DNA from 4 places in the Paenibacillus sp. sgz302191 genome. Region 2 is predicted to be linked to each of the others. Evidence: riboswitches for the same ligand, from Rfam matches in the RefSeq annotation. Region 2 holds a riboswitch; each other region holds the start of a gene.
The links. Region 2 has a riboswitch for cobalamin ahead of nrdI (class Ib ribonucleoside-diphosphate reductase assembly flavoprotein NrdI). Riboswitches for the same ligand answer to the same signal wherever they lie in the genome.
Positions count from the first base shown of each region.

Region 1: another riboswitch for cobalamin. It lies ahead of cobJ (precorrin-3B C(17)-methyltransferase); the one in region 2 lies ahead of nrdI (class Ib ribonucleoside-diphosphate reductase assembly flavoprotein NrdI).
Region 3: another riboswitch for cobalamin. It lies ahead of AC3G2T_RS30690 (ABC transporter substrate-binding protein); the one in region 2 lies ahead of nrdI (class Ib ribonucleoside-diphosphate reductase assembly flavoprotein NrdI).
Region 4: another riboswitch for cobalamin. It lies ahead of AC3G2T_RS27265 (HoxN/HupN/NixA family nickel/cobalt transporter); the one in region 2 lies ahead of nrdI (class Ib ribonucleoside-diphosphate reductase assembly flavoprotein NrdI).

Region 1 is NZ_JBYLHY010000013.1:193,754-201,754, forward strand. It holds gene AC3G2T_RS20125 (M4 family metallopeptidase) at 1-97, opposite strand, end outside; gene AC3G2T_RS20130 (S-layer homology domain-containing protein) at 850-1,359, shown strand; gene AC3G2T_RS20135 (hypothetical protein) at 1,619-1,906, shown strand; gene AC3G2T_RS20140 (guanylate kinase) at 1,952-2,530, opposite strand; gene AC3G2T_RS20145 (DUF1361 domain-containing protein) at 2,698-3,366, shown strand; gene AC3G2T_RS20150 (hypothetical protein) at 3,381-3,611, shown strand; cobalamin riboswitch at 3,655-3,858, shown strand; gene cobJ (precorrin-3B C(17)-methyltransferase) at 4,004-5,677, shown strand; gene AC3G2T_RS20160 (sirohydrochlorin chelatase) at 5,745-6,719, shown strand; gene cobK (precorrin-6A reductase) at 6,716-7,492, shown strand; gene AC3G2T_RS20170 (precorrin-8X methylmutase) at 7,499-8,001, shown strand, end outside.
Region 2 is NZ_JBYLHY010000017.1:76,484-82,690, reverse strand. It holds gene thpR (RNA 2',3'-cyclic phosphodiesterase) at 180-782, opposite strand; gene serC (3-phosphoserine/phosphohydroxythreonine transaminase) at 923-2,011, shown strand; cobalamin riboswitch at 2,494-2,700, shown strand; gene nrdI (class Ib ribonucleoside-diphosphate reductase assembly flavoprotein NrdI) at 2,838-3,197, shown strand; gene nrdE (class 1b ribonucleoside-diphosphate reductase subunit alpha) at 3,184-5,268, shown strand; gene nrdF (class 1b ribonucleoside-diphosphate reductase subunit beta) at 5,291-6,207, shown strand, end outside.
Region 3 is NZ_JBYLHY010000029.1:86,801-94,801, forward strand. It holds gene AC3G2T_RS30670 (Lrp/AsnC family transcriptional regulator) at 1-228, shown strand, start outside; gene AC3G2T_RS30675 (aminotransferase class I/II-fold pyridoxal phosphate-dependent enzyme) at 243-1,442, shown strand; gene AC3G2T_RS30680 (aspartyl-phosphate phosphatase Spo0E family protein) at 1,509-1,775, shown strand; gene AC3G2T_RS30685 (hypothetical protein) at 1,827-2,354, shown strand; cobalamin riboswitch at 2,417-2,623, shown strand; gene AC3G2T_RS30690 (ABC transporter substrate-binding protein) at 2,739-3,818, shown strand; gene AC3G2T_RS30695 (FecCD family ABC transporter permease) at 3,819-4,856, shown strand; gene AC3G2T_RS30700 (ABC transporter ATP-binding protein) at 4,862-5,638, shown strand; gene cobT (nicotinate-nucleotide--dimethylbenzimidazole phosphoribosyltransferase) at 5,659-6,711, shown strand; gene cobU (bifunctional adenosylcobinamide kinase/adenosylcobinamide-phosphate guanylyltransferase) at 6,747-7,304, shown strand; gene AC3G2T_RS30715 (hypothetical protein) at 7,568-8,001, opposite strand, start outside.
Region 4 is NZ_JBYLHY010000024.1:32,996-40,996, reverse strand. It holds gene AC3G2T_RS27300 (2-oxoacid:acceptor oxidoreductase subunit alpha) at 1-1,281, shown strand, start outside; gene AC3G2T_RS27295 (2-oxoacid:ferredoxin oxidoreductase subunit beta) at 1,269-2,135, shown strand; gene pduL (phosphate propanoyltransferase) at 2,212-2,784, shown strand; gene miaB (tRNA (N6-isopentenyl adenosine(37)-C2)-methylthiotransferase MiaB) at 2,944-4,425, shown strand; gene AC3G2T_RS27280 (YlbF/YmcA family competence regulator) at 4,508-4,924, shown strand; gene AC3G2T_RS27275 (phosphonate ABC transporter ATP-binding protein) at 5,042-5,776, shown strand; gene AC3G2T_RS27270 (low molecular weight protein-tyrosine-phosphatase) at 5,773-6,243, shown strand; cobalamin riboswitch at 6,409-6,597, shown strand; gene AC3G2T_RS27265 (HoxN/HupN/NixA family nickel/cobalt transporter) at 6,617-7,420, shown strand; gene AC3G2T_RS27260 (hypothetical protein) at 7,528-7,926, opposite strand.

The DNA of each region.
Region 1 (8,001 bases), on a different contig from region 2:
TCAGAGCATCAGGCTTGCTCTGCGGAGCCGCTTGTGCGGATTGCACAGCCCCCAGCAAAAATGCACCCGTAATCATAGATACCCATACTTTTCTCATCAATGAATCTCTCCCAACTTAAATGGTTTAGTTTTGTTTTCCCGTTTAAAGGAAACAAATGGTTTGGATACTGCTACTTAAACATCGCCTCCTTTTTTAACCAATGGTCAATATTGGGCTGTACTAGTTTAGTGCGCATCTAAGACTAGCAAGCGCAATGGATAATGATGCAAGATTCTGCATACAAATGCCCATATAAAGGGTTATATGAGAAATAATAACATCATTATGATATATATAGTAACATAAAACTATCAATAATGAAATACATAAAATGGAAATAAATGAGAATTAATTTTGTTGACTATGATTTTAATCACAAGTGGAAGCGATTGCGGCCATTTTTGCTGTGAAAATTAATGTTGCTTTCATGTTCCTTTAATAAAACGGCCGAAAAAAAGGAGTAAGATGGAACTAAGTTCACAATATAGACAAAAGAATAGGAGTGATTATTGTGAAACAAGTTATGAGTTTTTTAAAAGGTTTTCTTTATGCATTTATTGCGATTGGTGCACTGCCGTTTTTGCTGATCCAAAGCTTTCTTGATTTGTAATTCGGTTTTCACATTTTTAAAAAGAATGCCGCTGTTTTATCGGTTTTTAACAACCGGTAAGCAAGCGGCATTTTTTTGATTAAATGGGTCTCATTTTGCTAACCGGGTTAGTTTCCATACATAGGAGTCAAAACGTCCGATTGATTTGAAGGATTCGTGCAAATGCTATGAAGGAAACTAACAGAGGAGTGAGCTAACAATGAAAAAGTTTTATTTGTGCTTATCGGCAGCCGTGTTGTCCATGTCCTTAATAGCCGGATGCACCAGCAACAATATGAGGGCGAGAAGCGTCGATCATTACCGTAATCCTGATATTGCCGCCAGAAATCAAGGCTATGTTCGGCCGCTGGATGTCGGAACGGCGACCCCAAGCCCGACAAATGCTGCCGGCACGGCGCAAAGCATTTTCAGCGATGTTCCAAGCGGACAATGGTATACGGACAACGTCCTCTGGGCAGCCAACTTGGGTTTGGTCAACGGTTACCCGGACGGCACTTTTCTTCCTAATGGAGCGATCACTAGAGCCGAAGTCGTCAAAATTATTCGCTCCCTGGCGGACAAAGGATATATTGTCATACCTTCGGCCACGACAACGCCAGTGCCGACTACGACGCCAACCGCTACGCCTGCAGCAACGGCAACTGGCACTTCGACGCCGACTACAACGCCTGCAGCTACGACAACTGCAACTCCGACCGCGACGCCATAAGCACGCTTAAATAAGCGAATATTCCGCCAAACTGGATACTCCGCATACGTCCATGTTATGATGAATGGTAGTCGGCAGTAGTATATAGGAAAGGTAAACACATCATAATATGGATGAACAAAACAAAAAAAGCGAAAAAAGTTTTCATTTTTTAGCCGTAATTTTAGGCGTAATTGTGGACAATGTAGGGACTTTTTTATCTTCTGCAAGCATAAGCCTCATTTTTTTGTCCACGCAATCTGACAATGAACAAGATCTGATGAAAATTTATTCTTACACGGGATGGCTGGCTGCGTTTTTGGTTATCGGCATGTTTTGGTCTTTCTACGGCGCTTACGTAGCGGCCAAGGTAGCCAAACGGGCCGAGTACTTCAATGCCGGATGCATAGGCGTGATTGGCGCGGCGGTCGGCTTTGATTCTCTGATTTCCAATCCCGGCGTTGCTTTTTGGTACCAAATCATCGGACTGATCGTCATCGTGCCGGTTTCTTTATTGGGCGGCCATGTGGCGTTAAGACGCAAGCATGCGCGGAGCATGAATCGCTAAAAAAAGAGACTCCAGCCTGTAAAGGCGGGTCTCTTTTTAGGTGGTTCAGCCTGCTGGCGCCGGTACGTAGGAAAGCATTGTGTTTTTCACAAGTTCCGTAGTCTGACTCAAGTCCATATTTTCAAATACATGTTCGCATTGCTTGCGGTAGGAAACTTCCTCGATATAGTGGTTCATATAATGATCGATAACGTCCATCGGCGTGCTGCGCGCCAGAAGCCTTTCCATAATCGTCTGCTTGTTTGCATAAATAAAAATTCGGACAGCCCGTTCGCCGAACTCATATTTGAAACGGTTGGCCGCATAGCGGTTGACGATAACGTAAATAGAGCCGTGTTCCTTGAGAGCTTGATCGATGTCCGCACGTTTGATTCCGTAAAAATTTCCGTCGATTTCCGCCGTCTGAAAAAATTCACCGTTAATATCCGCATCGATGAACGCTTTCCGTGAAATGAATTTGTAATCTCTGCCTTCGATTTCTTTAGGTCTTGGAGTTCGTGTTGTGTAAGATGCAACCGATGAGAAGCCGAGCTCTTTGGCAATTTGGTGCGCAATTGTTTTGCGACCGGAACCGCTTGTGCCTGTGAACACAAAGATCAATCCGCCGGTTTGCTGTCCGCCCATAATGAATCCTCCTCCAAATATGAAATTTTGAAAGCGATATCGTGATAGTTTTATTATAGTACGAATATTCGGAAAATTAAAGAGAGAATTCGTGTTTCATAGATTGTGCGGTATAATAGAAACGTCGAAAGGAGCTGTTCCTGCTGAATTTCAAAATATATGTGCAAATGAATCGGGCTTTGTTTTACTTGGTCGGTATGCTTGCGGTCGCGTCAGCGGCTTGTACGGCGCTGCTGCTGGTCCGTATTTACGGGTCGTCGGGCAGTTTTCTGTACAGATGGCTGATTGCGCCGAACTTGATGCTGGCCTGGATTCCGCTGGCGGCGGCGCTGGCCGTTCGTTACTGGTGGCATATGCAGCAAACATTCCGCATCAGACTGCTGATCGGATTGCTGGTATGGCTGCTGTTTTTGCCGAATGCTCCGTATATGTTGACGGATCTGGTGCATTTGACATATTTGAAATCGTCGGTTCCCGTACATTTTGACGTATTGCTGAACGCTTTTACGGCGATTATTGCCCTTTGGGTCGGCTTGTTTGCCTTCTATCTCGTGCACGAAATATGGCAGGGACTGCTTCGCCCGGCCGCAAGTTGGATGTTGGCCGGCGTCTTGCTGCTGCTGTGCAGCGTCGGCGTGTTTTTGGGCCGCTTTTTGCGGTATAATAGCTGGGATTTATTCCGCAAGCCCTGGGCGATCGCGCAAGATTCCTTAAAGCTGCTGGAGCAGCGGGATGCGCTCGTTTTTATCGGCGTGTTTATGCTGGTTCTTAGCTGTTTGTACCTTGTTTTTTACGCTTCTGTCCGATATCGGGCCGCCGCAAAGAACGTTCGTTAAGAAGGAGAGTTTTCATGCCCAAATACGCAAATCTAAGTATCGAGGCAACGCAATTTTTGCAAAATAAAACAGGCAGCACTCACCTGGAATGTTATACATACATCGATCCGGAGCGGACGGAAGAAAGTTTTTTTGTCGTGCGTACGACGAACAAAGTGATTCATGTCGGCTTTTCCGAAATTGCGTACGATCCGGCCGATTACAAGAGTTTGCTGGAAGGTCTCTACCGCTCTGTCTATGAATAATTGCATAGACAATGCATACGATTGATGATAGGATGATTTTAATTGCATATGGATGGAACCAGGTGCTGAATGATACGTTTCATTCAGTTAAAAGGGAAGTCCGGTGAGAATCCGGCACGGACCCGCCACTGTAACGATCGGGCTTTGGAGCAAAGCCTCTCCTTGGCAGCATGTCACTGGGCAATACCCGGGAAGACGCCGGGAGTATGATCGAAGTCAGGAGACCTGCCCGGTTTGAACGACACTTTTGCCCTACGAGGAATTAGGGTGTGTTAGAGGGCGGTTGCTCCTGTGCTTATTGAAAAGACGTTCAAACCAGGCATTTCTAACATGATGTTGTGTTGGAAATGCTTTTTTATTCGTGCAAAAGGTTTTTAGAAAGGGTGATTGCTATGCCGGGGAAATTGCTCGTCATCGGTTTCGGGCCGGGAAGTTTCGAACATATTACGAAGCGGGCGCGCGAGGCTATTCAAGAAAGTGAAATCATCATCGGCTACAATACATATGTCGATCTTATATCCGGCTTGATTTCGGAACAACAAATTGTAAGAACCGGAATGACGGAGGAAGTGAGCCGGGCGCAAGAGGCGGTCAGACAAGCGAAGCTGGGGAAAAAGGTAGCGGTCATCTCAAGCGGAGACGCCGGTGTGTACGGGATGGCCGGCCTTGTCTACGAAGTGTTGATGGAGCAAGGGTGGACGCCAGCGGGCGGCGTCGAAGTTGAAATCATCCCCGGCATCTCGGCCATCAATTCCGCTGCATCCTTGCTGGGCGCGCCTATTATGCACGATGCGTGCACGATCAGCTTGAGTGACCATTTGACGCCGTGGGAGCTTATTGCAAGGCGGGTGGAAGCCGCGGCGCAGGCGGATTTTGTCATTGCGCTGTACAACCCGCGCAGCGGAAGAAGGACGCGGCAAATCGTCGAGACGCAGCGCATTTTGCTTCAGCACCGTTCGCCGCAAACGCCGGTCGGCATCGTCAAGAGCGCATACCGGGATCGGGAGCACGTCGTCGTAACGACGCTGGCCGATATGCTGAATCATGATATCGGGATGCTGACAACGATTATTATCGGCAACTCGGCGACCCAAAATTATGACGGCCTGCTGATAACCCCGCGGGGGTATCAGCGCAAATATACGCTGGGCGCGGAGACGCAGCCGCTCAAGCCGCATCAGCGGCTGCGGGCCGAGGCGGAGCCTTGGGCGCTCGCGCAGGAGGAAGAGGCTCCGGCCGAAGACCGGAGCGAAAGCGCGGGAGCCGCAGCCGGCGGAGAGCCGGCCGTTCGGCAGGCAGCGCAAGCGGCGGCCCAAGCCAGCAGCCCTTTGCAGCTGGCGATGGAGGCGCTGGAGCTGGTTTCCCGGGGCAGCGGCGGCGCTGCGGGGGCTTTGGAGCCGATGGCGTTTACCGCGACAAAGTCGATCTTTGAATTTGCGGTAAGCCCGGGGATCGCAAATAAACGGTTGAGCGCGGCGCAGTTATGCGCGCTGGGCGAAATCGTCGGCGACAGGGGCGACATCGAATATTCGCCGCACCATCAATTGATCGTCCGCATCCAGACGGACAATCCGCAGGATATCACTTCCGAGCTGAGCGAGCTCGGCCTCATGCTTTCGCCGATCGGCGACGTTGCGCAGATTAAAGCCTGCGACTTTTGCAATCTGGAAAAAGGGGAATCGATTCCTTATGCGGAGGCGCTGCATCAAAGAATCGGCAATCTGGAGGTACCGAAGGAGCTGAAAATCGGCTTCAACGGCTGCGGCATGGCTTGCTATGGCGCGGTGCAGCAGGATATCGGCATCGTATACCGGAAGGAAAAGTTCGATTTGTTTTTGGGAGGCAAAACCGTCGGCAGAAACGCGCATCCGGCCCAACCGGTAGCGGAAGGCATCGATCCGTCGGAGCTCGTCGAGCAGGTCGTCAGAATTGTCGAGCGGTACAAGCGGGAAGGGCATCCGAACGAGCGGTTCCACAAGTTTTTTAAACGCGTTAAAGAAATAGAAGGCTACCGCCACCAGGAAGCGCAAGGATTCGTCATTGAAAACGCCGTCTGCGGCGATTAGAACGTTATACCAGCATGTTCGTTTTTTATGGATAGAGCACGGTGAAGTTTTGGGAGGGGATAAAGACATGAATGCTGTCTTGTTTGTAGGGCACGGAAGCCGGGATGAGGAAGGCAATGAGGAGGTCCGGCAGTTTATTGCGGAAATTGCCGGGAAGATGGACGGTTTTATCGTAGAGACTTGTTTCCTTGAATTCGTCGAGCCGACCATCGCTCAAGGAATCGATCGCTGTATCGAGCTTGGCGCGGACCGGGTTGTGGTCATACCTATTATTTTATTTGCGGCCGGTCATGCCAAAATTCATATTCCCGCGGCGATTGACGAGGCTAAGCGGAAATACCCGCATATCGGGTTTACATACGGCAGACCGATCGGCGTACACGATCAAATTTTGGACATTTTAACGTCCAGAGTGCAGGATTCCGGCGTTCGGCTGGAGAATGAGCTGGAGGACACGGCGTTTTTGATCGTCGGCCGGGGCAGCAGCGATCCGGATGCCAACAGCGATCTGTTCAAAATTTCCAGGCTGCTTTGGGAACGGCTGAAAGTAAAATGGGTGGAGACGGCTTTTATCGGCGTTACCGCTCCGCTGATGGATGACGGCGTGGAACGATGCATCAAGCTCGGCGCCAAAAAAGTAATTATTTTGCCTTATTTTCTTTTTACAGGCATTTTGATTCAGCGGATGGAGGAAATGGTGGAAGGATACCGCCGGCAGTATCGGGAGCAGGAATTTCATTTGGCTCCTTACTTCGGCTTCCATCCGCTGCTGCAGGAAATTTTGATCGGCCGGGCGCTGGAAGCGGTGCAGGACGAGGTTAAAATGAACTGCGACATGTGCCAATACCGTCTAGAGGCGATGAAGCATATCGATCACCACCATCATCACGACCATGACCATGATCACGGACATCACCATCACCATGATCATGATCACGACCATCATCATCACGATCACGATCATCATCATGACCACGACCATGACCAAGACCACCACGATCACGAGCATGAGCACGAGCACGCGGGAGGAACGAAGCGATGATACTCGTTTTAGCGGGCACAAGCGATGCCAGGGAGCTGGCGCTGCGGATCCGGTCAGCCGGGCATGCCGTGCTGACGACGGTCGTCACGGAGAGCGCCGCCAAAAGCATGGAAGCCGCAGGGCTGCCCGTGCTGACAGGCAGGCTGACAGCCGAGGATATGCGGCGGTTGATTGCCGACAAGGGCGTTCGCGTCGTAGCGGACGCCACGCATCCTTTTGCCGAGGAGGCGTCGAAGAACGCCATGGCCGCGGCGCAAGCTGCGCAAGTTCCGTATGTGCGGTTCGAGCGGCAAAGTCTTGCCTACGAGCAGAGCGCGCTCGTCACGATCGTGGACGACTACAAGCAGGCCGCTGAGGCCGCCGCGCAAAAAAAGGGCTGCATCATGCTGACTACGGGCAGCAAGACGCTGAAAATTTTTGCCGACCGGCTGAACGGTTTGCCTGACACGACGCTCGTCGCCCGCATGCTGCCGCGCAAAGACAACATGGAAAAATGCGAGGAGCTCGGCATCGAGCAAAAAAACATCGTCGCCATGCAGGGGCCTTTTTCCAAAGAGCTGAACAAAGCGCTGTATGCGCATTACAACGTAACTTTGATGATTACGAAGGAAAGCGGCAAAGTCGGAGCGGTGGACGAAAAGCTCGAAGCGGCGCTGGAGATGGGCATCGAAAGCATCGTCATCGGCAGGCCGGGCATCGAATACGGGACGCTGTTCTCGGATTTTGACGGAGTCGTTCGGCATATCGGGGAGTCGATCAATAAGGAGGCGTAATTCTACGTGGAATTTCATACAGAGTTCAAACCTTTAACCGTACAACCGCAGGAAATTGAGGAAAAAAGCTTCGAGATGATTACGGAGGAGCTTGGCGAGCATCCGTTTACGGACGAGCAGTACCCGGTCGTGCAGCGGGTCATTCACGCTTCGGCGGATTTTGAGCTGGGACGCAGTCTGGTGTTCCATCCGCGGGCGATTCAGGCGGGCGTGGAAGCGATCCGCGCAGGCAAAATTTTGGTGGCCGACGTACAGATGGTGCAGGTCGGCATCAGCAAGCCGCGGATCGAGCAGTTCGGCGGAGAAGTCAAGGTGTACATCTCCGATGCCGACGTGATCGAGGAAGCGAAGCGGCTGAATACGACGCGGGCGATCGTTTCCATCCGCAAAGCGATCAAGGAAGCGGAAGGCGGCATCTTCGCCATCGGCAATGCGCCGACGGCGCTGCTGGAGCTGATCCGCCTCGTCAAGGAAGGCGCGGCCAAGCCGGGCCTCATCGTCGGCGTGCC
Region 2 (6,207 bases):
CGCCCGCGAAAGCAGCATCGACGAGCATGGGTACCGATAGCGGCGTCAGTGAGAGCCAGCGGAAGCAGCATCGGCGGAAGCGGGCGCCCGCGAAAGCAGCATTGGCGAGCGCGGGCACCGGTAGCGGCGGCAGTGAGAGCCAGCGGGAGCGAGCGCCGGTGGAAGCCGGCCGAGCGGCGTCAGTGCAGACCCGGCGCGCCCAGCGGGAACGCGCCGAGCGGCTCGTAGGCCGGCTGTCGGCCCAGGTGGCTGCGGTAGAGGACGATGTCCTCTACCCGCCACGCGGCCCAGCCGGCCGCAGGCGCCGCCTCCGCCAGCGCGGCGCGCCGGAAAGGCCCCGCCGCTGCGCGGTAGCGGCGGGCCAGCGTGATGTGCGGCCGGTAGGGGCGAGCCTCGGCCGGGAAGCCGTGGCGGGCGCAGGCGCCGCTGACCTCGCGCTGGAGCTTGCCCAGCGCATCGAGGTCGCCGGCGACGCCCGCCCACAGCACCGTCGGCGCCGCCGGCGGCCCGAACACGCCGAGCCCTTCGGCGTGCAGGGCTAGCGGCGGCGCCGACGCGGCGAGCTGGCGCAGGTCGTGCGCCAGCGCTTCCGCAGTCCCGGCGGATGCGTCGCCGAGGAAGCAAAGCGTAATGTGGACGTCCTGCGGATGCGTCCACTTGTGAAAAGGCAGCTTCTCCTGAGCGCTGCCTTTCCACGCGTCCAGCGCCGCTTTGGACGCGTCGGGGAGACGGATGCCGACGAACAGCCGGTACGGGTCGGCGGAAAAATTTTGAAGAGACATACTATTCCTCCTAGAGCTTTGTATTGGTGCCGTTTGACATGCGGACTTAAAGCTTAGCATGTCCAGCAGAGGTTTTACTTGATGCGTGAGGCGAATCTTGCTATCATAACCATAGTATATTAAGCAAAGGTGGGTTATTCATGAGCAATCGTGCGTATAATTTTAATGCGGGGCCAGCGGCGCTTCCGCTCGAAGTGCTGCAAAAGGCGCAGGAGGAGCTTGTCGAATTTAAAGGAATCGGCATGTCGATTATGGAAATCTCTCACCGCAGCGCGGAATATGAGCAGGTCCACAACGAAACTCAGCAGCTGCTCAAACAAATTTTCGGCATTCCGGAAGGGTATCAGGTGCAATTTCTGCAAGGCGGTGCGAGCACGCAGTTTGCCATGATTCCGATGAACTTCCTCAAACAGGGCAAAGTGGGCAGCTATGTTCTGACCGGCGCTTGGGCGGAGAAAGCGGTTCAGGAAGCGGGAATGTTCGGCGAAGTGTCCATCGCAGCCAGCTCGAAAGAGCAAAAGTTTATGAAAATTCCGGATTTAAGCGAAATCAACATTCATCCGGATGCAGCCTATTTGCACCTCACTTCCAATGAAACGATCGAAGGGGCGCAGTTCCAAAGCTTCCCGGACACAGGCAGCGTGCCGCTGATCGCCGATATGTCCAGCGACATTTTGAGCCGTCCTGTCGATGTGTCGAAATTCAGCATGATCTACGCGGGCGCGCAAAAAAACCTCGGTCCGTCCGGCGTTACTGTCGCTATCCTGAAAGAGGACATGCTCCAGGATTTGCCAAAAACCATTCCAACGATGCTGCGCTATGAAATCCATGGCAAAAACAACTCGTTGTATAATACGCCGCCGGTGTACTCCATCTACATGGTAAACCTTGTGCTGAAATGGATTCAAGAGCAGGGCGGACTTGCGGCCATCGAAAAAAACAACCTCGAAAAAACAGGCCTGATCTACAGCGCGATCGATCAAAGCGGAGGCTTCTACCGCAGTCCGGTCGATGCGGGCAGCCGTTCGATGATGAACGTGACGTTCCGTCTGCAGGATGAGGAGCTTGAGAAGAAATTTATTAAAGAGTCCGAGCAGAACGGCTTTGTCGGTTTGAAAGGCCATCGCAGCGTAGGCGGATTAAGAGCTTCGACTTACAACGCGGTGACATATGCTTCCTGCAAAGCGCTGGTTGACTTTATGGCCGATTTCCAAAAGCGCAACGGATAAATCGACCGGCTGGACTTGTATCATTCAATTTTTAAAGCTATTCAGGGCGTTGTTCCGTCCCTGGATAGCTTTGTTTGGTGTTTTGGCATAAAATTGGATTTATTTGGGAGAGAGGGCTTCGTCCCGTTGTTGTTGCATGGGGTCCTAAAGGCCTATGAGGATGCTGGCATGGACCTATTTTTTTGTTTTTGGTGCACCACTTTCGTACCGGATTATCCCCAGTTTATCCCCAGATTTGCAAGCGAATATCCCCAGCGCATTGCTCTGAATGATGAAATCAGGACTCCGATTTAGCCCGCGCCGGACAAGGAACAGCCGAAAATGACGTTCCTTATTTTGCCATTTCACGCCTTTTATCCACATATTTTTTGCCGTTTTTTATAGCTGAACGAGGCTTCCGAAATGAGAGATTTTCGAGGTTTGATAGTCGGATTTGCTCATTGACAAACACTATATCTTGATATAAATTGAAATCTATCAACTATATCTCGTGATGGATAGGTGCTTCGCGTTCTAGAGACACGCACGAAGCTTAATAGGGAAGTCCGGTGCAAATCCGGCGCGGTCCCGCCACTGTTCAGGAGGAGTTTTCATCCGATTGCCACTGGCTTGCTCCGATAGGAAAGCCGGGAAGGCGGATGGGAATGATGATCCCAAGCCAGGAGACCTGCCTATTCGTAAGAATCACCCCTACGGCAGATAGGAAGGTGTCCAGACTCCCACTCCAGTGGCAGGCGTTATGTTCGCATGTTCCTGTGGCGTATTCGGTCCTTCTTTTTGCCGAATGCGCCATTTTAATGGTTTTGACAGAAGGAGACGAAATCCCATGCTGATTGCTTACGATTCCAAGACGGGAAATGTCCGCAGATTTATTAAAAAATTAAATTTGCCTGCGGTTCAAATTGAAGAGGCGATGAAGATGGATGAACCTTTCGTGCTTGTCACCTATACGACAGGCTTTGGTCAAATTCCGGAGAAAGTCGCACACTTTTTGGAGCGGAACCATCCTAGGCTCCAAGGCGTAGCGGCCAGCGGGAACCGGAATTGGGGAGATGGATTCGCAAAGAGCGCGGACCGCATCGCCGAGCGTTACGGCGTGCCTGTGCTCGGCAAGTTTGAACTGTCCGGAACCCGGCAGGATGTTCAGCGATTTGTTCAGGAGGTGCACGCAATTGCGGCATATTGAGTTAAACAACCAGATCATGCAGCGCGGTGTCGACGGCTTTTTTCAATTGGAGAAAGACCGGGAAGCCGTGCACGAATTTATGGAAGAAGTGAACCGCAACAGCCTTCATTTTGCCGATACGGCTTCGAAGGTTCGTTACATGATAGATAACAACTTTTACGAGGATGTTTACGAGAAATATTCCGCATCCGAAGTTGAAGATACATACAAAATCACTCACGAATATAACTTCGAATTCTCCTCGTATATGGCGGCTTCGAAGTTTTATACGGATTACGCTTTGCGCAGTGACGATAAAACCCTTTATCTTGAGCATTATGCGGACCGGGTCGCGATTGTGGCGCTTTACTTGGGTCGCGGCGATGCGGAAACGGCGAAACAGTTGGCGAAATCGATGATGGAACAGCGGCTGCAGCCTGCGACGCCGACGTTTTTGAATGCCGGCAAAAGCCGCAGGGGCGAGATGGTATCCTGCTTCCTGCTGGAGATGGACGATTCGCTGAATTCGATTAACTATGTGCTGGGCACGTGCATGCAGCTGTCCAAAATCGGCGGCGGCGTGGCCGTCAATCTGTCCAAGCTGCGCGGCCGCGGAGAATCGATCAAAGGCGTCGAGCGTGCGGCCAAAGGCATTATGCCGGTGCTCAAGCTTATGGAGGACGCTTTTTCCTATGCGGATCAGATGGGCCAACGCAAAGGTTCCGGAGCGGCGTATTACAACATCTTCGGATGGGACCTCATGGAATTTTTGGACAGCAAAAAAATCAATGCGGACGAAAAGTCGCGCCTCAAAACGCTGTCGATCGGTTTGATCGTGCCGAATAAATTCTACAAACTGGCCGAAGAGAACCAGCCGCTGCATGTGTTCGCGCCTTATACGGTATACAAAGCGTACGGCAAGCACCTTGACGATATGGACATGGACGAGATGTACGACACGCTGCTGGCGGACCCTAGAGTCAAAAAGAAACCGGTGATGAGCGCCCGCGAAATGCTCGTAAAAATCGCCACGACGCAGCTGGAATCCGGCTATCCTTACATGATGAACCGCAGCAATGCAAATTTGGCGCACCCGCTCAAGCAGATCGGCGCGATCAAGATGTCCAACCTTTGCACGGAAATTTTTCAGCTGCAGGAGACGTCGGAGATCGGCGATTACGGCGATGAGAACCTGATTCGCAGAGATATTAGCTGCAATCTGGCTTCCTTGAACATAGCGAATGTCATGGATCTGAAAAAGCTGCGCGAATCGGTGCACGAGGGCATGATTGCGCTGACCTCCGTCAGCGATATGACGACGGTCGCCAACGCGCCGGGCGTAGCGAAGGCGAACCGCGAGCTGCACTCGGTCGGACTGGGTGCGATGAACCTGCACGGATATTTGTCCAAAAACAAGATCAGTTATGAGAGCGAAGAAGCGAAAGATTTTGTCCGCACGTTTTTCATGGCGATGAATTTCTTCTCGATTGAAAAAAGCATGGAGATCGCGAAGTCGAAGGGCGAGACGTTCGACGGGTTCGAGCTTTCGGAATATGCCGGCGGCGCTTATTTTGACCGCTACTTGCAAACCGATTACCGCCCGGTCACAGACAAGGTGAAACAACTGTTCGAGGGCATGCAGATTCCTTCTCCGGACGATTGGGCCAAGCTGAAGGAAGAAGTGCGCGCTCACGGGCTTTACCATGCGTACAGAATGGCTATCGCTCCTACGCAAAGCATTTCGTACATCCAGAATGCGACTTCCAGCGTCATGCCGATCGTCGAGCCGATCGAAACGCGGACGTACGCGAACTCGACGACGTATTACCCGATGCCGTATTTGCGGAGAGACAATTTCTTCTTCTATAAATCGGCGTATCAAATGAACCAATTCAAAATTCTTGACCTGATTGCCGAAATCCAGACGCATGTCGATCAAGGCATTTCGACGGTGCTTCATGTCAACAGCGATGTGACGACCAGACAGCTTGCGCGCTATTATTTGTACGCTGCCCGCGTCGGGTTAAAATCGCTCTATTACACGCGGACGAACCAGCTCTCCGTTGAAGAGTGCGTCAGCTGTTCGGTGTAACGGGAAGGGGAATGAATACAAGATGACCACCAAGAGAGCCGTCAACTGGAACCGGCCTGACGACGATTTTACGATCACGTTCTGGAATCAAAATATTATGCAGTTTTGGACGGACGAAGAAATTCCTCTGTCTGACGATAAAATGTCCTGGATGACGCTGAACGAAGCGGAGCGCGACCTGTATATGAAAGTGCTGGGCGGGCTTACGCTGCTCGATACGATGCAGGGCGGCGTAGGGATGCCAAGAATTTTGGAGCATGTGGACGGGCTGCAGCGCAAAGCGGTGCTCAGCTTCATGGGCATGATGGAGCAAATTCACGCCAAATCGTACAGCAGCATTTTTACGACGCTGTCTACGACGGAGGAGATCAACGACATTTTCCTCTGGGTGGAGCGAAATCCGTATTTGCAGTTCAAGGCGAATACGATTGCCAAATATTACGACGGCATTCACACCCGCAAGGATCTGTATTTGGCTATGGCGGCATCCGTGCTGCTTGAAAGCTATTTGTTCTATAGCGGCTTTTTCTATCCGCTGTATTTGGCCGGCCAAGGCAAGATGACTAGCAGCGGCGAAATCATCGATCTGATTTTGCGCGACGAAAGCATTCACGGGCTGTATGTGGGCGTGCTTGCCCAGGAAGTGTACGAGGAGCTGACTCCGCAGGAGCAGGACGAGGCTTACGAGACTTTGACCGCGCTTCTGAAGGAGCTTCATGCGAATGAGGAAGGGTACACGGAGGATCTGTACAGCGCGATCGGCCTGGACCGGGAAGTGAAGGCGTTCCTGCGCTATAACGCGAACAAGGCGTTTATGAATCTCGGGCTCGACCCTGCATTCCCGGAAGAGGAGATCAATCCGATCGTGTTGAACGGTCTTAGCACCAAGACGAAGCAGCACGACTTTTTCTCCAAAAAAGGCAACGGCTACGTTCGCAC
Region 3 (8,001 bases), on a different contig from region 2:
TTATATCCGGAAGTAAGATCCGTTTATTTGATGTCCGGCGCCTACGACCTGCTCGTCGAGATCGAGGGCAGATCGCTTAAGGAAGTCGCTTCGTTCGTTTCCAACAAGCTTTCGCCAATCGACCGCGTGCTGTCGACGAAAACTCATTTTATTTTGAAAAAATATAAACAGGACGGCATTATTTTCGAGGATCAAGAGGACGATCACCGAATGCTCGTCTCGCCGTAAGGGAGAATTTCGCCATGATTAAAGATGAACCGACGGTCCGCAAGCCAAAGTCGATGACGGATTATTTGGCTCCTATGGTAAAAGCGATCCCGCCATCGGGCATTCGCAAATTTTTCGATCTGGTCAGCAACAGCAAGGAAGATATTATTTCGCTGGGGGTCGGGGAGCCGGATTTTTCCACGCCCTGGCACGTTCGCGAAGCCGCCGTATATTCGCTGGAACGGGGCCGGACCAAATATTCGCCGAATTCGGGAATACCGGAACTGCGGGAGGCGATTGCCGAATACTTGCACAATTCGTTCCAGGTAAGCTACGAGCCCGGCGACGAGGTGCTGGTGACCGTAGGAGGAAGCGAAGCGATCGACCTCGCGCTGCGGGCGCTGATTACGCCGGGGGATGAAATTTTGATCCCCGAGCCGTGCTATATCTCTTACTCGCCCATCACGACCATCAGCGGGGGGAAAGCGGTAGGCATCGAGACATTTGCCAAAGACCAGTTCAAACTGACCGAGCAATCGCTGCGAGCGGCGATAACGCCCCGATCCAAAATTTTGATTTTGTGCTATCCGAGCAATCCGACCGGCGGCATTATGACTTATGAAGACTGGCTGCCGATCGCCAAAGTCGTCGAGGAGAACGACCTGATCGTCATTTCGGATGAAATCTATGCGGAACTCACGTACGGACAAAAGCATGTGAGCTTCGCGGCCATGCCGGGAATGAAGGACCGGACCATCCTTGTGAGCGGTTTTTCCAAAGCGTTCGCCATGACGGGCTGGCGCATGGGATATGCGTGCGGGCACTCCGACCTGATTTCCGCGATGACCAAAATTCACCAATACACGGTGATGTGCGCGCCGATTATGGGGCAGGTGGCCGCCCACGAAGCTCTCAAGAACGGGCTGGAAGAGAAAGACCGCATGATGGAATCGTACAATCAGCGCCGGCGCCTGATCGTCAAAGGATTTCGCGAGATCGGGCTCGAATGCCACGAGCCGCAGGGCGCGTTTTACGCGTTTCCGAGCATTGCGGCGACGGGGATGACTTCGGAGAAATTTGCCGAAAGATTGCTGTTCGAAGCGAAGGTGGCGGCAGTTCCCGGACACGTATTCGGGCTTGGCGGAGAAGGCTTCCTGCGCTGTTCTTATGCGTATAGCGTTTCCCAGCTAAATGAAGCATTAGAACGAATAGGAAAATTCATCAAAAAAATGTAAAACATTTTAAAAAGATATTTTCAATAGGGACAAAAACTGGTATCCTTGAGGTAAGGAGGGAAGAGCATGGCTTTTATGGAATATCAACTTGCTTCATATAACAAACATTTCCAAATTCGGGAAGATGATTCCGATCGTAGCTGGTTGATCAAGCATGCTAAGAAATCCGCCTCCTTGAGTCCGCTCGAAGAAGAGATTCATTCTTTGAGACGGATGCTCGAACAGATGGTTGTCGAAGGCAAGGAAATGACTTCCGAAGCCGTCGTCGAGCTCAGCACAGTCCTCGATCAAAAAATAAACGAATATATGAATAGAGGCAAAAAAAGTCGGTGATGAGCCGGCTTTTCTTATGACCGTACAAAACTTCGGAAGGATTGAAACTGCATGAGAATCAAGCTGCTTTTAGTGAGCATCGCCATGCTGGCGGTGCTGTTGGCCGGGTGCGGAGGCCCGAAGCCTGATGTGCCTATTTTCGCCATGGGAGCGAACGGATTTCCTTCGGAAATCGGCGACAAGCTGGAAGCTTCCCTTGCGGCCAAGGTAGGCGAGAAGCCGACCGTAAAGTTCGTCTCAACGCCGATTTTTTCGATGGAAAAAATGATTGTCGAGCTTGCCGCCGGCGGCAACGGCATTCTTATTTTGCCGGACGAACAGTTTAAAGCGCTGTCCAAGCAGGCCGGGTTCGTAGCTCTTGACGACGTGATCAAGCCGGAGGATTATCCGGATGGGGTTATGGAACTAGCCGAGGACGGAAAGCCGGCGGAAAAGCATCTTTACGGCATTCCGATGGCAGGCAACAAATGGCTGAAAGAGCAGGGGCTGGAGGGCAAAGGGCTAACCGCCTTTATTCCACAAAACTTTAAACAAATCGATGAGGCCAAGCAGGTGCTGAAGGTCATCGCCGCGAAGTAATTCGCCTTCGGCTTGTACATGCCGGGAAACTCATCTATAATCGACAAAGAGATACTGAATGTTGTAGCTATGCAGCCACAGGTGCCGGCAGCTGTGCCCGATCGATCGGGCGCTGCCGCTTAAAAGGGAAGCCGGTGCAAATCCGGCGCGGTCCCGCCACTGTAACCGGGAATGTTCCTCATGATGCCACTGTTCCGATTTAGGGGATGGGAAGGCGGGGAAGCTCGATACCCGAAAGTCAGGAGACCTGCCTATGGTGCCGTACACGACTTCCTTCGAGGAAAAGGATGGCGTTAAATCAGGGAGCAGCCGGCGGCTGTCAGCTGCCTGGATTTATCGTCCCCTGCTGTTCCTTCGGGAAACGGCAGGGGATTTTTTGGCAGGATGGAAGTCCTGGAAGTCCTGACGGACGAGGAAAAGGAGAAAAGCGAGATGAAAGTGAGCTTGTGGAAAAAGACCGCGCTGCTGGCTCTTGCCGCAGCTGCGGCAATCAGTCTTGCAGGCTGCGGCAAGACAGTGGAGAAGCAGCCGGAGCTGACGGACCCGGCCAAGCTGGGAGCGGGCGAAACGAAAGCCCCGTCCGCGACGGCGACGGCTGCGTCAACCGCCAAAGCGTCCAAAAAGACGCAGTACCCGCTCAAAATCAAGGATGCGACGGGAAAAGAATTTACGTTTGACAAGGCGCCGCAGCGGATCGTATCCGTATCGCCCGCCGAGACGGAAGCGCTTTTTGCTATAGGGCTCGACAATCAGATTGTCGGCGTATCGGACCTGGACGATTATCCGGAGGCGGCGAAATCGAAGCCGAAGATGGGCGGCATTACGAAGCCGAATCAAGAGGCGGTCATCGCTGCTAATGCGGACATCGTTTTCACGGGCGTTTCGATGAAGGCCGACACTGTGGAAAAGCTTCGCGCGATGAATATCAATATGTTTAAAGTGGAGCCCAAGACGCTCGACGACGCCATTGCCGACGTGCTTACGTTCGGGGTCATTACGGATCATCAGGAACAGGCGGAGCAGGTGGCGGACAAAATGAAAGCGGACCGCCAGAAAGTGGTCAGCGCCGTGAAAGACGTGAAGCAGGCCAATAAGAAAAAGGTCTACGTCGAATTCAGCGCAGGCTGGACGGTCGGCAGCGGCGAATTTATGGACGAGCTGATTCAACTGGCCGGAGGCGTCAATGTTGCAGGGGACAAGAAGGGCTGGTACCAAATCAGCGAAGAGAAGATCATTCAGCAAAACCCCGACGTCATTCTTTTCGCGGCTGGCGTGACCGATGACAAGAGCAAAAAAACGCTCGACGCGATCATTCGCGAACGCAGCGGATGGGATCAGATTGAAGCCGTGAAAACGAACCGGGTTGTCGGCATCGATCAAAATCTGCTCAGCCGCCCGGGCCCAAGAATAACGGACGGCCTGCTTGCCATGGCCAAGGCGATTTACCCCGAACTGGTGAAGTAGATGAAAAGAAAACTGATGCTGTGGGGAGGAGTAGGAGTCTTACTCCTTCTTCTTTCTATTCTGATCAGCTTGTCTTTGGGCACGGCCCATGTCCATGTGCTGCAAATAGCCGGTATTATCGGCAAGCACATTCCGTGGCTGGGAGAGCGAATCGAAGCGGATTGGCCGCAATCTTCCGAGCAGATCATCATGAAAGTCCGGCTTCCCCGCGTCATGCTCGGCATCCTTGTGGGCGCCTCGCTGTCGGTAGCGGGGGCGGCTTTTCAAGGAGTGCTGCGCAACCCGCTGGCCGATCCTTACACGCTGGGCGTATCTTCGGGCGCTTCGGTGGGCGCAGCTTTTCTGATTTATTTCGGGCTGCAGTATTCTTGGCTTGGGCAATGGTCGATTCCGGCCGTGGCGTTCGGTACCGGGCTTATTTCGCTGCTGCTCGTGCTGAAGCTGGCGCAAATCGACGGCAAGCTCAAGCTGGAGACGCTCATTCTCTCAGGCGTGGTCATGCAGGCGTTCCTGGGCTCGATCGTTGCGTTCATGGTATCTTTATCCAACCAAGTCATTAACGAAATCGTATTTTGGCTGATGGGCAGCCTGGCATTGCGGGGCTGGTCCTACGCGGCGTTGGTAACGCCTTATTTGCTTATCGGCTTTGCGGTATTGATCGGCTTGGCCAGATCGCTGAACCTGCTCGCGCTCGGCGAGCGCCAAGCCGCCCATCTCGGGGTCAATGTCGAACGGACGAAATTGACCGCACTGATCGTTGCGACATTCGTTACGGCGGCGGCCGTATCCGTGGCCGGAGTTATCGGCTTTGTAGGACTTATTATCCCGCATCTGGTGCGCCTGTTGGTCGGCCCCGATTACCGCCTGATTATGCCCTTATCCGTTCTCGGCGGCGGAATTTATGTGCTATGGGCGGATACGTTGGCCCGCACGCTGCTGAGCCCGACGGAAATACCGCTCGGCGTCATTACCGCCTTTTTGGGGGCGCCGTTCTTCGCTTACTTGTTGAACAAAGATAAGAAAGCGCAGAGAGGTTGATCTTGATGATACAAGTCGAAAGCGTTTCGAAAAGCTTCCACGGGAAGCAGGTGCTGCAACATATGAGTTTCGAGGTCGAAGCGGGCGAATTTTTCGGCATTATCGGGCCTAACGGAAGCGGCAAATCGACGCTGCTGCGGATCATGTCGGGCATCGACCCGGCCTCCGCAGGCGATGTGCGATTGGCCGGCAGGCCGGTGGCTTCCTACAGCCGCAAGGAGCTGGCCCGCCGGCTCGCCGTGCTGCAGCAGGACGCCCTGCCGCCTGTCGGCTTCACCGTGCGGGAGGTCGTGGAGATGGGCCGGTACCCGTTTCAAAACTGGCTTGGCGAAGATTCGCAGAATGCCGGGCATTTGATTGCAAGCATCGTGGAGAAGCTCCATCTGGAACCGCTCATCGGCCGCACGGTAGACCGCCTTAGCGGGGGTGAGCGGCAGCGCGTAGCGCTCGGCAAAGTAATGGCTCAGCAGCCCAGGCTGCTGATGCTCGACGAGCCGACGACCTTTTTGGACATCGGATATCAAATCCAGATGATGGATTATGTCAGGGCATGGCAGCGGGAAGAGGGTTTGACCGTCGTAGCCGTGCTGCATGACTTGAACCTGGCTGCGCAGTATTGCAGCAGGCTGCTCGTCGTCCATGACGGCAAGCCGGCGGCCATAGGGACGCCGCAGGAAATTATAACGAGCAGGCTGATCGCAGAGGTGTACGGAACCGAACCGATCGTGCTGGAGCATCCGTTGAACCGGGCGCCGCAAATATTGCTGCAGCCCGGCAAATAACTGAAAATGCGAGGGATGAAATGATGTCTAGATTAGATCAAGAAATCAGCGCTATTCAACCGATCGATCAGGAGTTCGCCGAACTGGCCGGGCGGCATTTGGATCAGCTTACGAAACCGCCGGGAAGCTTGGGCAAGCTGGAGGCGATCGCGTGCCAGACAGCCGGCATTACCGGTGAAGTAAAGCCTGTATTCGAGAAAAAAGCCGTCATCGTGATGGCCGGCGACCATGGCGTCTGCGAGGAAGGCGTCAGCGCGTTTCCGGCGGAAGTGACGCCGCAGATGGTACTGAACTTCGTGCACGGCGGCGCGGCCGTCAACGTGCTGGCGCGGCATGCCGGGGCGGAAGTCGTCTGCGTCGATATCGGTGTAAACGCGGATCTGGAGCATCCGCAGCTTGTATCGAAAAAAGTGCGCAAAGGCACGCGCAATATGGCCCGCGAAGCGGCGATGACGCGTGAGGAAGCGCAGCAGGCGATTATGGCCGGGATCGAAGTGGTGGATGAGCTTGCCGGCAAAGGTTTCCGGCTTTTTGCTACAGGGGATATGGGAATCGGCAATACGACGGCGAGCGCGGCGATTCTTTGCGCGATGACCGGACTTGATGCGGGGATGGCGGTAGGACGAGGCACTGGCATTGACGATGCCAGATGGCTGCACAAGCAATCCGTCGTCAAACAAGCGCTGGAAGTGAACGCCCCCGATGCCGACGATGCGCTCGACGTGCTGGCCAAAGTCGGCGGCCTGGAGATCGCCGGTCTCGTCGGCGTCATCCTCGGAGCGGCGAAGAACCGCTGCCCGGTCGTCATCGACGGCTTCATCTCTTCGGCGGCTGCGCTGGTGGCCAGCCGCTTGGCGCCGGTGTGCGCGCCGTACATGCTCGCTTCACATTTGTCGCACGAACAGGGTCATGCCCGGCTGCTCCAGGCGATCGGCCTCGAAGCGATGCTGCAAATGGATATGCGGCTTGGCGAGGGGACAGGCGCGGTGCTTGCCTTTAACCTGATCGATGCCGCAAGCAAAATTATGCGGGAGATGGCGACTTTCGAGAGCGCGGGCGTGTCCCGCTCGTAGGAAGTTTGAGCCGAGCGGGTGCGGGAGGTCCGATCATGGCAGTATTGGTAACAGGCGGCGCGCGCAGCGGCAAGAGCGCCTTCGCCGAGAGGCTGGCGATGCGCGGCAGCGCCAGAGGCATTTATATCGCGACCTCGCAAATCTACGATGAGGAAATGAGGGAGCGGGTCAGTTTGCATCAGCGGCAGCGGCTGGAGTCGGGGTTTCCGTGGGAAACCCTGGAGGAGCCGTATGCGCTGCGGGAGCTTCTGCTCCGGCTGCAGGCGGACGGGCGCAGCGCGGAAGCTTCGGTGCTGGTCGACTGCCTGACGCTGTGGCTGTCGAACTGGCTGCTGCGCCATGAGAGCGAGCCGGAAGCGATTATGGCGCAAATCGAGGAACTCGTCCGCGCCGTGTCCTCCTACAGCGGACAATTGGTGCTCGTCACCAATGAAGTCGGGGACGGGATCGTGCCGGAGTATCCTTTGGGACGACGCTTTCGGGATTTGGCCGGACGGATGAACCAGCGGCTGGCCGAAGTGTGCGGCGAGGTGTTCCTGGTGACGGCCGGAATCCCGATCGAGTTGAAAAGCAGGGCGTACCGGCTGGATTAGATGCGGAAGATGACTAACAACAAGCTTGATAAAGGGCCGCCCCCGCTCTTTCCCAACCTGCGCCTCTCCTCACGGGTCGTGGCGCTGAAGTGGGGGGACAAGGCGGCTTGGCGGGGAGAAAACCTGCGATTATCAGGCTGCCCGAGAAAGTGACGACACTAGAGGGGACGCCTAATGCTTGGCGCAGCCGCGCGCTCCCGGTTGTGCCTCCCCTGGCGTGGTTACGCGGCTGTATGACGGGCGGTCATGAGACGGTTTGTACGTCAGGACAGGAGAAAACCTGCAAAAGTACAGTTTTTTCCTGCAGAATCGGTCTGTTTTGGCGAAAAGCCTGCGAAAGTGCAGGAATTTTTGCCAAAATGAACCTGAGTCCATGTCCGGCCGCGAAAAGCCTGCACAATTGCAGGAATTGTTCTTGGCAGGCAGATCAAGGTCGCAAATTCATGTATTTTTGCAGGTTTTCTTCGCACCGCCAGGCAGATCGCGACTACCGACGTTACGCGGCTGTATGGCGGGCGGTCGTGAGACGGTTTGCAAGGCCAGGACAGGAGAAAACCTGCAAAAGTACAGTTTTTTCCTGCAGAATCGATTTGTTTTGGTGAGAAGCCTGCGAAAGTGCAGGAATTTTTGCCAAAATCAACCTGAGTCCATGTCATGCGGCGAAAAGCCTGCACAATTGCAGGAATTGTTCGTGGCT
Region 4 (8,001 bases), on a different contig from region 2:
CGTAAGGGAGCTGCTGTAGTCGAGAAGAACATTGAAGCTGTCCGCAAAGGCGCTGAATCCGTTCTTCAACTGGCAGGGGGCCCGCTTCCAGAGTTCCAATTGGAGCCTGCGGACGGCAAGCAAAAGCTGTTCATGATCGGCAACGACGCTATCGCGCTCGGAGCTGTGGCAGCCGGATGCCGGTTTATGCCTGCATACCCGATTACGCCTGCTTCGGAAGTTATGGAGTACTTGATTAAAGCGCTGCCTAAATTCGGCGGTACCGTCATTCAAACCGAAGACGAGATCGCAGCTTGTACGATGGCTATCGGCGCCAACTTCGGCGGCGTGCGCGCTCTGACTGCGTCCGCAGGTCCCGGTCTTTCCTTGATGATGGAAGCAATCGGTCTTGCCGGCATGACCGAAACGCCTGTCGTTATCGTAGATACGCAGCGCGGCGGTCCAAGTACGGGTCTGCCTACGAAACAAGAGCAATCCGATATCAACGCTATGATTTACGGAACTCACGGCGAAATTCCGAAAATTGTGCTGTCTCCAAGCACGATCGAAGAATGCTTCTATGATACGATTGAAGCTTTCAACCTGGCTGAGAAATACCAATGCCCGGTCATTCTGGTAACGGACCTGCAATTGTCCTTGGGCAAGCAGTCCGCCGAGCAGTTGGATTACAACCGCATCGTGATCGATCGCGGAAATCTTGTTACCGATGCTCCTGAGGTTGAAGCCAATCAATTGTTCAAACGCTATGAATTTACCGCTGACGGCATTTCGCCGCGTGTGTTTCCAGGAACGAAATACGGTCTTCACCACGTTACAGGGGTTGAGCACGATCAAACGGGCCGCCCTTCGGAAAGTACTGACAACCGTCAAAAAATGATGGATAAGCGTCTTGGGAAGCTGAAAAACATTCAAGTAACGGACGCGATCAAAGTCGATGCTCCGCACGAGAATCCGGACCTGCTGATTATCGGCATGGGTTCCACAGGCGGTACGATCGACGAAGCAAGAAGCCGTATTGCCAAAGAGGGAATCACATCCAACCATGCTACGGTTCGTCTGCTTCATCCGTTCCCTGCGACTGAGCTTGCTCCTTATCTCGAGAAAGCAAAAACCGTTATCGTCGTAGAAAACAACGCGACAGGTCAATTGGCAGATCAAATCAAGCTGCATGTCGGTTATGCCGATAAAATTAAAAACGTTCTTAAATATAACGGCAATCCGTTCTTGCCGGCCGAAATTGAACAAAAATGTAAGGAGTTGACCCTCGCATGGCAACGTTAAAAGATTTTCGCAACAATGTAAAGCCAAACTGGTGTCCGGGATGCGGAGATTTCTCCGTACAGGCGGCGATTCAAAGAGCGGCGGCTAACGTAGGCTTAGAGCCGGAAAACTTGGCGATTGTTTCGGGTATCGGATGCTCCGGACGTATTTCCGGTTACATCAACGCATACGGTTTCCACGGTATTCATGGACGTTCCCTGCCAATCGCGCAGGGCGTAAAAATGGCGAACCGCGATCTGACGGTTATCGCTTCGGGCGGCGATGGAGATGGCTTCGCAATCGGTATGGGACATACCGTACATGCTATCCGTCGTAACATCGACCTTACTTACATCGTCATGGACAACCAAATCTACGGCTTGACCAAAGGCCAAACTTCGCCGCGAAGCGCCGAAGGCTTCAAAACGAAAAGCACGCCTCAAGGTTCCATTGAGTCCGCGCTGTCTCCGCTTGAAGTAGCGATGGCTGCCGGAGCGACATTCGTAGCGCAATCGTTCTCCAGCAACTTGAAACAGTTGACTGCCGTTATTGAAGCGGGATTGAATCACAAAGGCTTCTCTTTGATTAACGTATTCAGCCCTTGCGTAACGTTCAATAAAGTAAATACTTATGACTGGTTCAAAGAAAACATCGTAGACCTGGACGAAATTCCGGACTACGATCCGACGAACCGCGTTATGGCTATGACAAAAATCATGGAAACACACAGCATGTTGACTGGTATAATATATCAGAACACAGCTAAAAAGAGCTATGAAGATATGGTTCCAAACTTCCCGCAGGAAGGTCTTGCGAAACAGAATATGAAGATTTCCGAAGCGGAATTCGAAAAGCTGCTTGCAGAATTTAAATAACAACTGCACCTTAAGGGCATACGGGGATCCTCCGTGTGTCCTTTTTATTGGGCGGTAAACAGAGAGGAAGATTTCGATGAGTAAATTAGTTCCCGTAGGCATTTCGGCTCGCCATATTCATTTATCCCAAGAGCATATCGAACTTTTGTTCGGACAAGGCTACCAGCTTACAAGCATGAAACCTCTATCCCAGCCCGGACAGTACGCGGCAGAAGAGACCGTTGCGGTGATCGGTCCGAAGGGGAAATTCGATAAAGTGCGCATTCTGGGTCCGGCGCGCAGCCAAACTCAAATCGAAGTATCGCGTACGGATGCGTTCTCTCTGGGAGTCAACCCTCCAGTGCGCGAGTCGGGAAATATTGAAGGAACTCCGGGTCTGAAAGTTGTGGGACCGCAGGGAGAAGTCGATCTGGAGCGCGGAGTCATCGTAGCTGCGAGACATATTCATTTACATACGTCGGATGCGGAGAAATGGGGCATCGCGGACAAGCAATTGCTGCGCGTCAAAATGAACGGGGAGCGCCCTTTAATATTCGAAGACGTCATTGCCAGAGTTTCCGACCAATTTGCGCTCGATATGCATATTGACACGGACGAAGGAAATGCATCGGGCGTCAAGACCGGCGATTTTGCGGAACTGCTGAATTAGGAAAATTCGTCATTTTCACGAATACGCCATTTTCCTTTTGTCTATGCACATCTATAATGGTATAATAATATCTACATGTTTACATTTATAGAGCATGTGCAGTGCAAGCTTACGAAGAAAGCTTTCCACTAGGGGAGCTCTTAGGAGGAAGTAAGGAAAATGGCTAACAATGCGAAATCCGTCAAGGATTATTCCCAATATTTTCAGCCTCCTTCATTGACAGATGCCAAGAAGCGCGGAAAAGAAGAGATCGCCGTTCATTATGATTTCACCATTCCTGAGGAGATGCAGGAGTTCGGCACAAATAAATTTTATTTGATTCGCACCTTTGGCTGTCAGATGAACGAGCATGATACCGAAGTGATGAAGGGCATGCTGGAGCAAATGGGCTACCAATCTACCGAAGACAAGTACCAGGCCGATGTCATTTTGCTCAATACCTGTGCGATCAGAGAGAACGCGGAAGACAAAGTGTTCGGCGAGCTTGGGCACTTGAAAGCTCTTAAGGCCGAGAAGCCCGGACTTGTTCTTGGCGTATGCGGCTGCATGTCTCAAGAGGAAGCGGTTGTCAACCGGATTATGCAAAAGCACGCTTTTGTCGATCTGATTTTTGGCACGCACAATATTCATCGCCTGCCGACTTTGCTGAGGGACGCTTTTTTCAACAAAGAAATGGTTGTCGAGGTTTGGTCCAAGGAAGGCGACATCGTCGAGAATTTGCCCAAGAAGCGGGAAGGAATCCGGGCTTGGGTGAATATTATGTATGGCTGCGACAAGTTTTGCACGTACTGCATCGTTCCTTATACACGCGGTAAAGAGAGAAGCAGAAAGCCGCAGGACGTCCTTGCCGAGGTGAGGGATCTGGCACGTCTCGGTTTTCAGGAGATCACGCTGCTCGGTCAAAATGTGAACGCATACGGCAAAGATTTCGAGGATATGTCGTATTCGTTTGCCGATTTGATGAACGATATCCGGAAGATCGACGTGCCACGGATAAGATTCACGACTTCGCATCCTCGGGATTTTGACGATCATTTGGTGGAAGTGTTGGGCACAGGCGGCAATTTGGCCGAGCACATTCATTTGCCTGTCCAATCGGGGAATACGGAAGTTTTGAAAAAAATGAGCCGCAAGTATTCCCGGGAACAATATTTGGAACTGGTTCGCAAAATTAAAACGGCGATACCGGGTGCCGTATTGACGACGGATATTATCGTCGGTTTCCCCGGCGAAACGGACGAGCAGTTTGAGGATACGCTTTCCTTGGTAAAGGAAGTGGAGTTTGACTCCGCGTTCACATTTATCTACTCGCCTCGCGAAGGTACGCCGGCGGCGGGCATGGAAGATAACGTGCCAATGGACGTTAAGAAACAGCGCTTGTACCGCCTGAACGAATTGCTTAACACATACAGCAAATTAAGCAACGAGAAGCTGCAGGGTGAAATTGTGGAAGTATTGGTCGAAGGGGAGAGCAAGAACAACCCGGACGTCCTTGCCGGACGCACCCGGACCAATAAGCTGATTCATTTTACGGGATCTAAGGATTTGTACGGTAAATTGATTCATGTCCGAATCACTCATGCGCAGACTTGGGTGCTGAAAGGCGAAATCGTGGAAGCGCCGCTAAAGATGTCCATATAAAATGATTTGTCAATAGTGAGGTTGAAGATTGGAGCGTGCAGTCGTGTCGGAACATAGTCACCATCATCCCCATGCGTTTGAAATGGAGCATTATACGAATACGGAATTAATTGTTCGTGAGGATATTTTGGCCAAAGCGAAAGAGCTTGCGGAACTGCTGACGACTTCGAACGAGGTGCAGTTTTACCAGCAAGCGGAGAAAAAAATTTCCGGTAATGAGCATATTCAAAAGCTGATCAGCGGAATCAAGAAAAAGCAAAAGGAAATCGTCGCTTTCGAGAAGTTTCAAAACGCCAAAATGGTGGATAAAATCGAGAAAGAGATCGATGAATTGCAGGATGAGCTGGACGGGATTCCTATCGTGAGCGAATTTAAACAGTCTCAGGAAGACATTAACTATTTGCTTCAGCTTGTCATGTCGGTCGTCCGCGATACGATTTCGGATAAAATCAACGTGGAAGCGGGCCAAGCGTCGAGTCCGAGCAGCTGCAGCGAATAAAGTGAATGAAACCGAAAATCGCCCTCTTGTCAGGCCAGATGCCGCTAGATGGGCGATTTTTGCCAATAGCTTACGGGTTCAAGTTCATGTTGAGCACAATGTTAAGGAGACGGTGTCATGATCACGGTACGAAATTTAAGCAAAGTTTATCCGCCGGACAATAAAGTGCTGTCTCAGATCAGCTTTCGCGTCGATGAAGGAGAATTCATCGCAGTGGTGGGAGGGAGCGGCAGCGGGAAAACGACGCTGCTGCGCTGCATCAGCCACCAGGAAAAATGGACGTCCGGCCAGCTCATCTACCAGTCGAACGATATTACGACGCCAGGGCTGTTGGATCGATGGAAGCTCGGCAAAGATTTCGCTTTTCTTGAGGAAAAGCCGGCGTTGAATAGAAATAAAAGCGCTATCAAGAATGTCATGATGGGGAAATTTTATCAAACGCCGATCCGTATTTTAACGGGAGCCGTTTCACGCGATGAGCATGTTATCGGGATGGACTATTTGGAAAAAGTAGGCTTGCTCGACAAAGGCGATAAAAAAATTAGCCAATTAAGCGGCGGCGAGCAGCAAAGGGTTGCGATCGCGAAAGCGCTCATCCATGGACCTAAAGTGCTGGTCGCCGACGAGCCGGTGTCGGGCCTGGATCCGAAAGCGACGGAATACATCATGAACGACTTGCGATCCTTATGCAAGGAAAGCAATTTGACGGTCATCGCCGCGCTGCACCAGGTCGAGCTCGCGGAGCGGTACGCAACGCGGATTTGGGGATTGGCGGAAGGCAAAATCGTACTTGACATCCCTGCCAGAGGGCTTACGATGCGAGAAAAACAGCTTATTTTCGGTGCGCCATGATTCAAGTGCTATTCGTATGCTTGGGCAATATTTGCCGCTCGCCTATGGCTGAGGCTGTTTTTCGCCATAAAGTGAAGCAGGCCGGCCTGGATGGGCGTATCGTTGTTGATTCCGCGGGCACGGGGGACTGGCACACCGGAGAGCGGCCGCATCAGGGAACGAGACGAATTTTGGACCGTCACCGCATCGATCATCACGGACTGACCGCAAGGCAAGTGAAGGCAGACGATTTTGAACAGTTTACATATATCATTGCCATGGATGACAGCAACATAACGAATTTAAAATCGTTTGCTCCGGATGCACATGGCGCCTCCATTCATAAACTGTTGGAGTTTGCCCCGGATAAGGGCGGCGGCAACGTCCCCGACCCGTACTACACAGGCAATTTTGAAGAAGTGTACGAGATGGTCGACAGCAGCTGCGAGCGCCTTTTCGCTTTTATCCGAAGCAGGGAAGGCATATAGCCTAGCCTCGGACGTCCTGAAAATTGCGCGTTTTTTACCACATAAGAATGTATAAGTTCTTTACAGCGCTAAAGCGCGTAGAACACATTCTTATTGGCGAATAAACCTACCTCTAAACGCGGTCGCTCATCTTCGAAAGACCTCGATAGAGGTTTATCTCACAACCAAATACGTTTACGGCCAGGTGCCCTTGCCAAGCAAGGGGTAACAGGGAATCGGGTGCAACTCCCGAGCGGTCCCGCCGCTGTAACCGGGGAGCCTTCTTCAATAACGTCACTCAGCCGCATGCTGGGGAAGACTGAAGAGAAGCATTGATCCGGGAGCCAGAAGACCTACCTATCCGTACACCTTAAAATGCCTTCGGAGAAAAGGAATGGTGAGTACATTGTCAACCGTATCGCTTATTTTTCTTGTTTTTGCTTTGGGATTGCGTCATGGCTTGGACGCGGATCATTTGGCTTTTATTGACGGACAAACCCGTTATAATTGGCGGATGGGAAGCCCGATCGCCAGATGGGTAGGCACTTTGTTTTCTTTTGGCCATGGGGCGGTAGTGGCCAGTATGGCGATTGTTTTGGGGATGTTCATCAAAGATTTTGAGTTTCCCGATTACTTCGATACTTTCGCAACATGGATTTCGATATTGTCGCTTTTCCTCATTGGAACGATCAATATTTATAATCTTCTGCGTTCGAAATACAAAAACGAGAGCTTTCAAATTAAAGGATACAAAGGGAAATTTATCGATAAAGTCGCCAAAGGGACAACCAATCCTTTTTTAATTATTTTGGTAGGCGCGATTTTCGCATTGGCTGCCGAAACGATTAGCCAAACGTCCGTTTGGGCGATTGCCGCAAGCAATAAAATCGAATACATGCCCGTTATTTTGGGGCTTGTGTTTATGTTCGGGATGATGCTGACCGATACGCTGGATTCGCTGATTGCTTACCGGATGATTCATCATTCCGGAAAGCTGGGGCAGTCGGCTTCAAGGCTGATCGGATGGGTGATCGTCATTCTTGCTTACGGGGTTTCGTTCTACGAAGCTTTTACGTTTTTCAATCCGTGGGCCGAACTCGATTTCGAAATCGTCGGCATCGGCATCTTTGTATTTTTACTGCTTTGCTTCGTGTTCGTCACGATACGTGCCAAACAGGAATCGCGTTCGCTCAGTTAGCGACGGCTGCGGAACGTTCCGCGGAAACCGCCGTTGACGAAAAGGCATCTTTACCCTGCCGGATGAGGGGAAGATGCCTTTTTTGCCTTTTTCGCACGCATGAGTATTTACAGTGCTGTTAACCCGGCGTTCTGCACGCACTCGGATATCGCCTGAAGCATACTCTTATGAATCGGAATGATAACATCCGTAGGTCCCAGAAGGAAAATTCCGCTTCTGTTATGAACGGTCGCTTTGTGAACATAAATTCTAAAGTGCTCCGAACCGGGAGTGAGTGAAGCGGACTCCTGATTCTTGGATCGCGCATTGACAAAAGTGATTGCTTTCATAGCTCCCACGTCATAGGGCACGATGCTGATCATATCTTCAAGCTTGAAGTAATAATTCACGTGCGGCTTATGAAGGACCAGTTCTCTCGTGGAAACCGTCAGCCCGTAATCCTTCTTTTTGTGGGACATCTTAAGATCGCCCTCAAGCGATTTGATCTGAATAAAATCCGGATTCATGGGACAGCCTCCTTCGCTATTCTGCTGATCGCTATTCTATCAGAATACCACAATCCGGCGGACTTGTTAACGGAA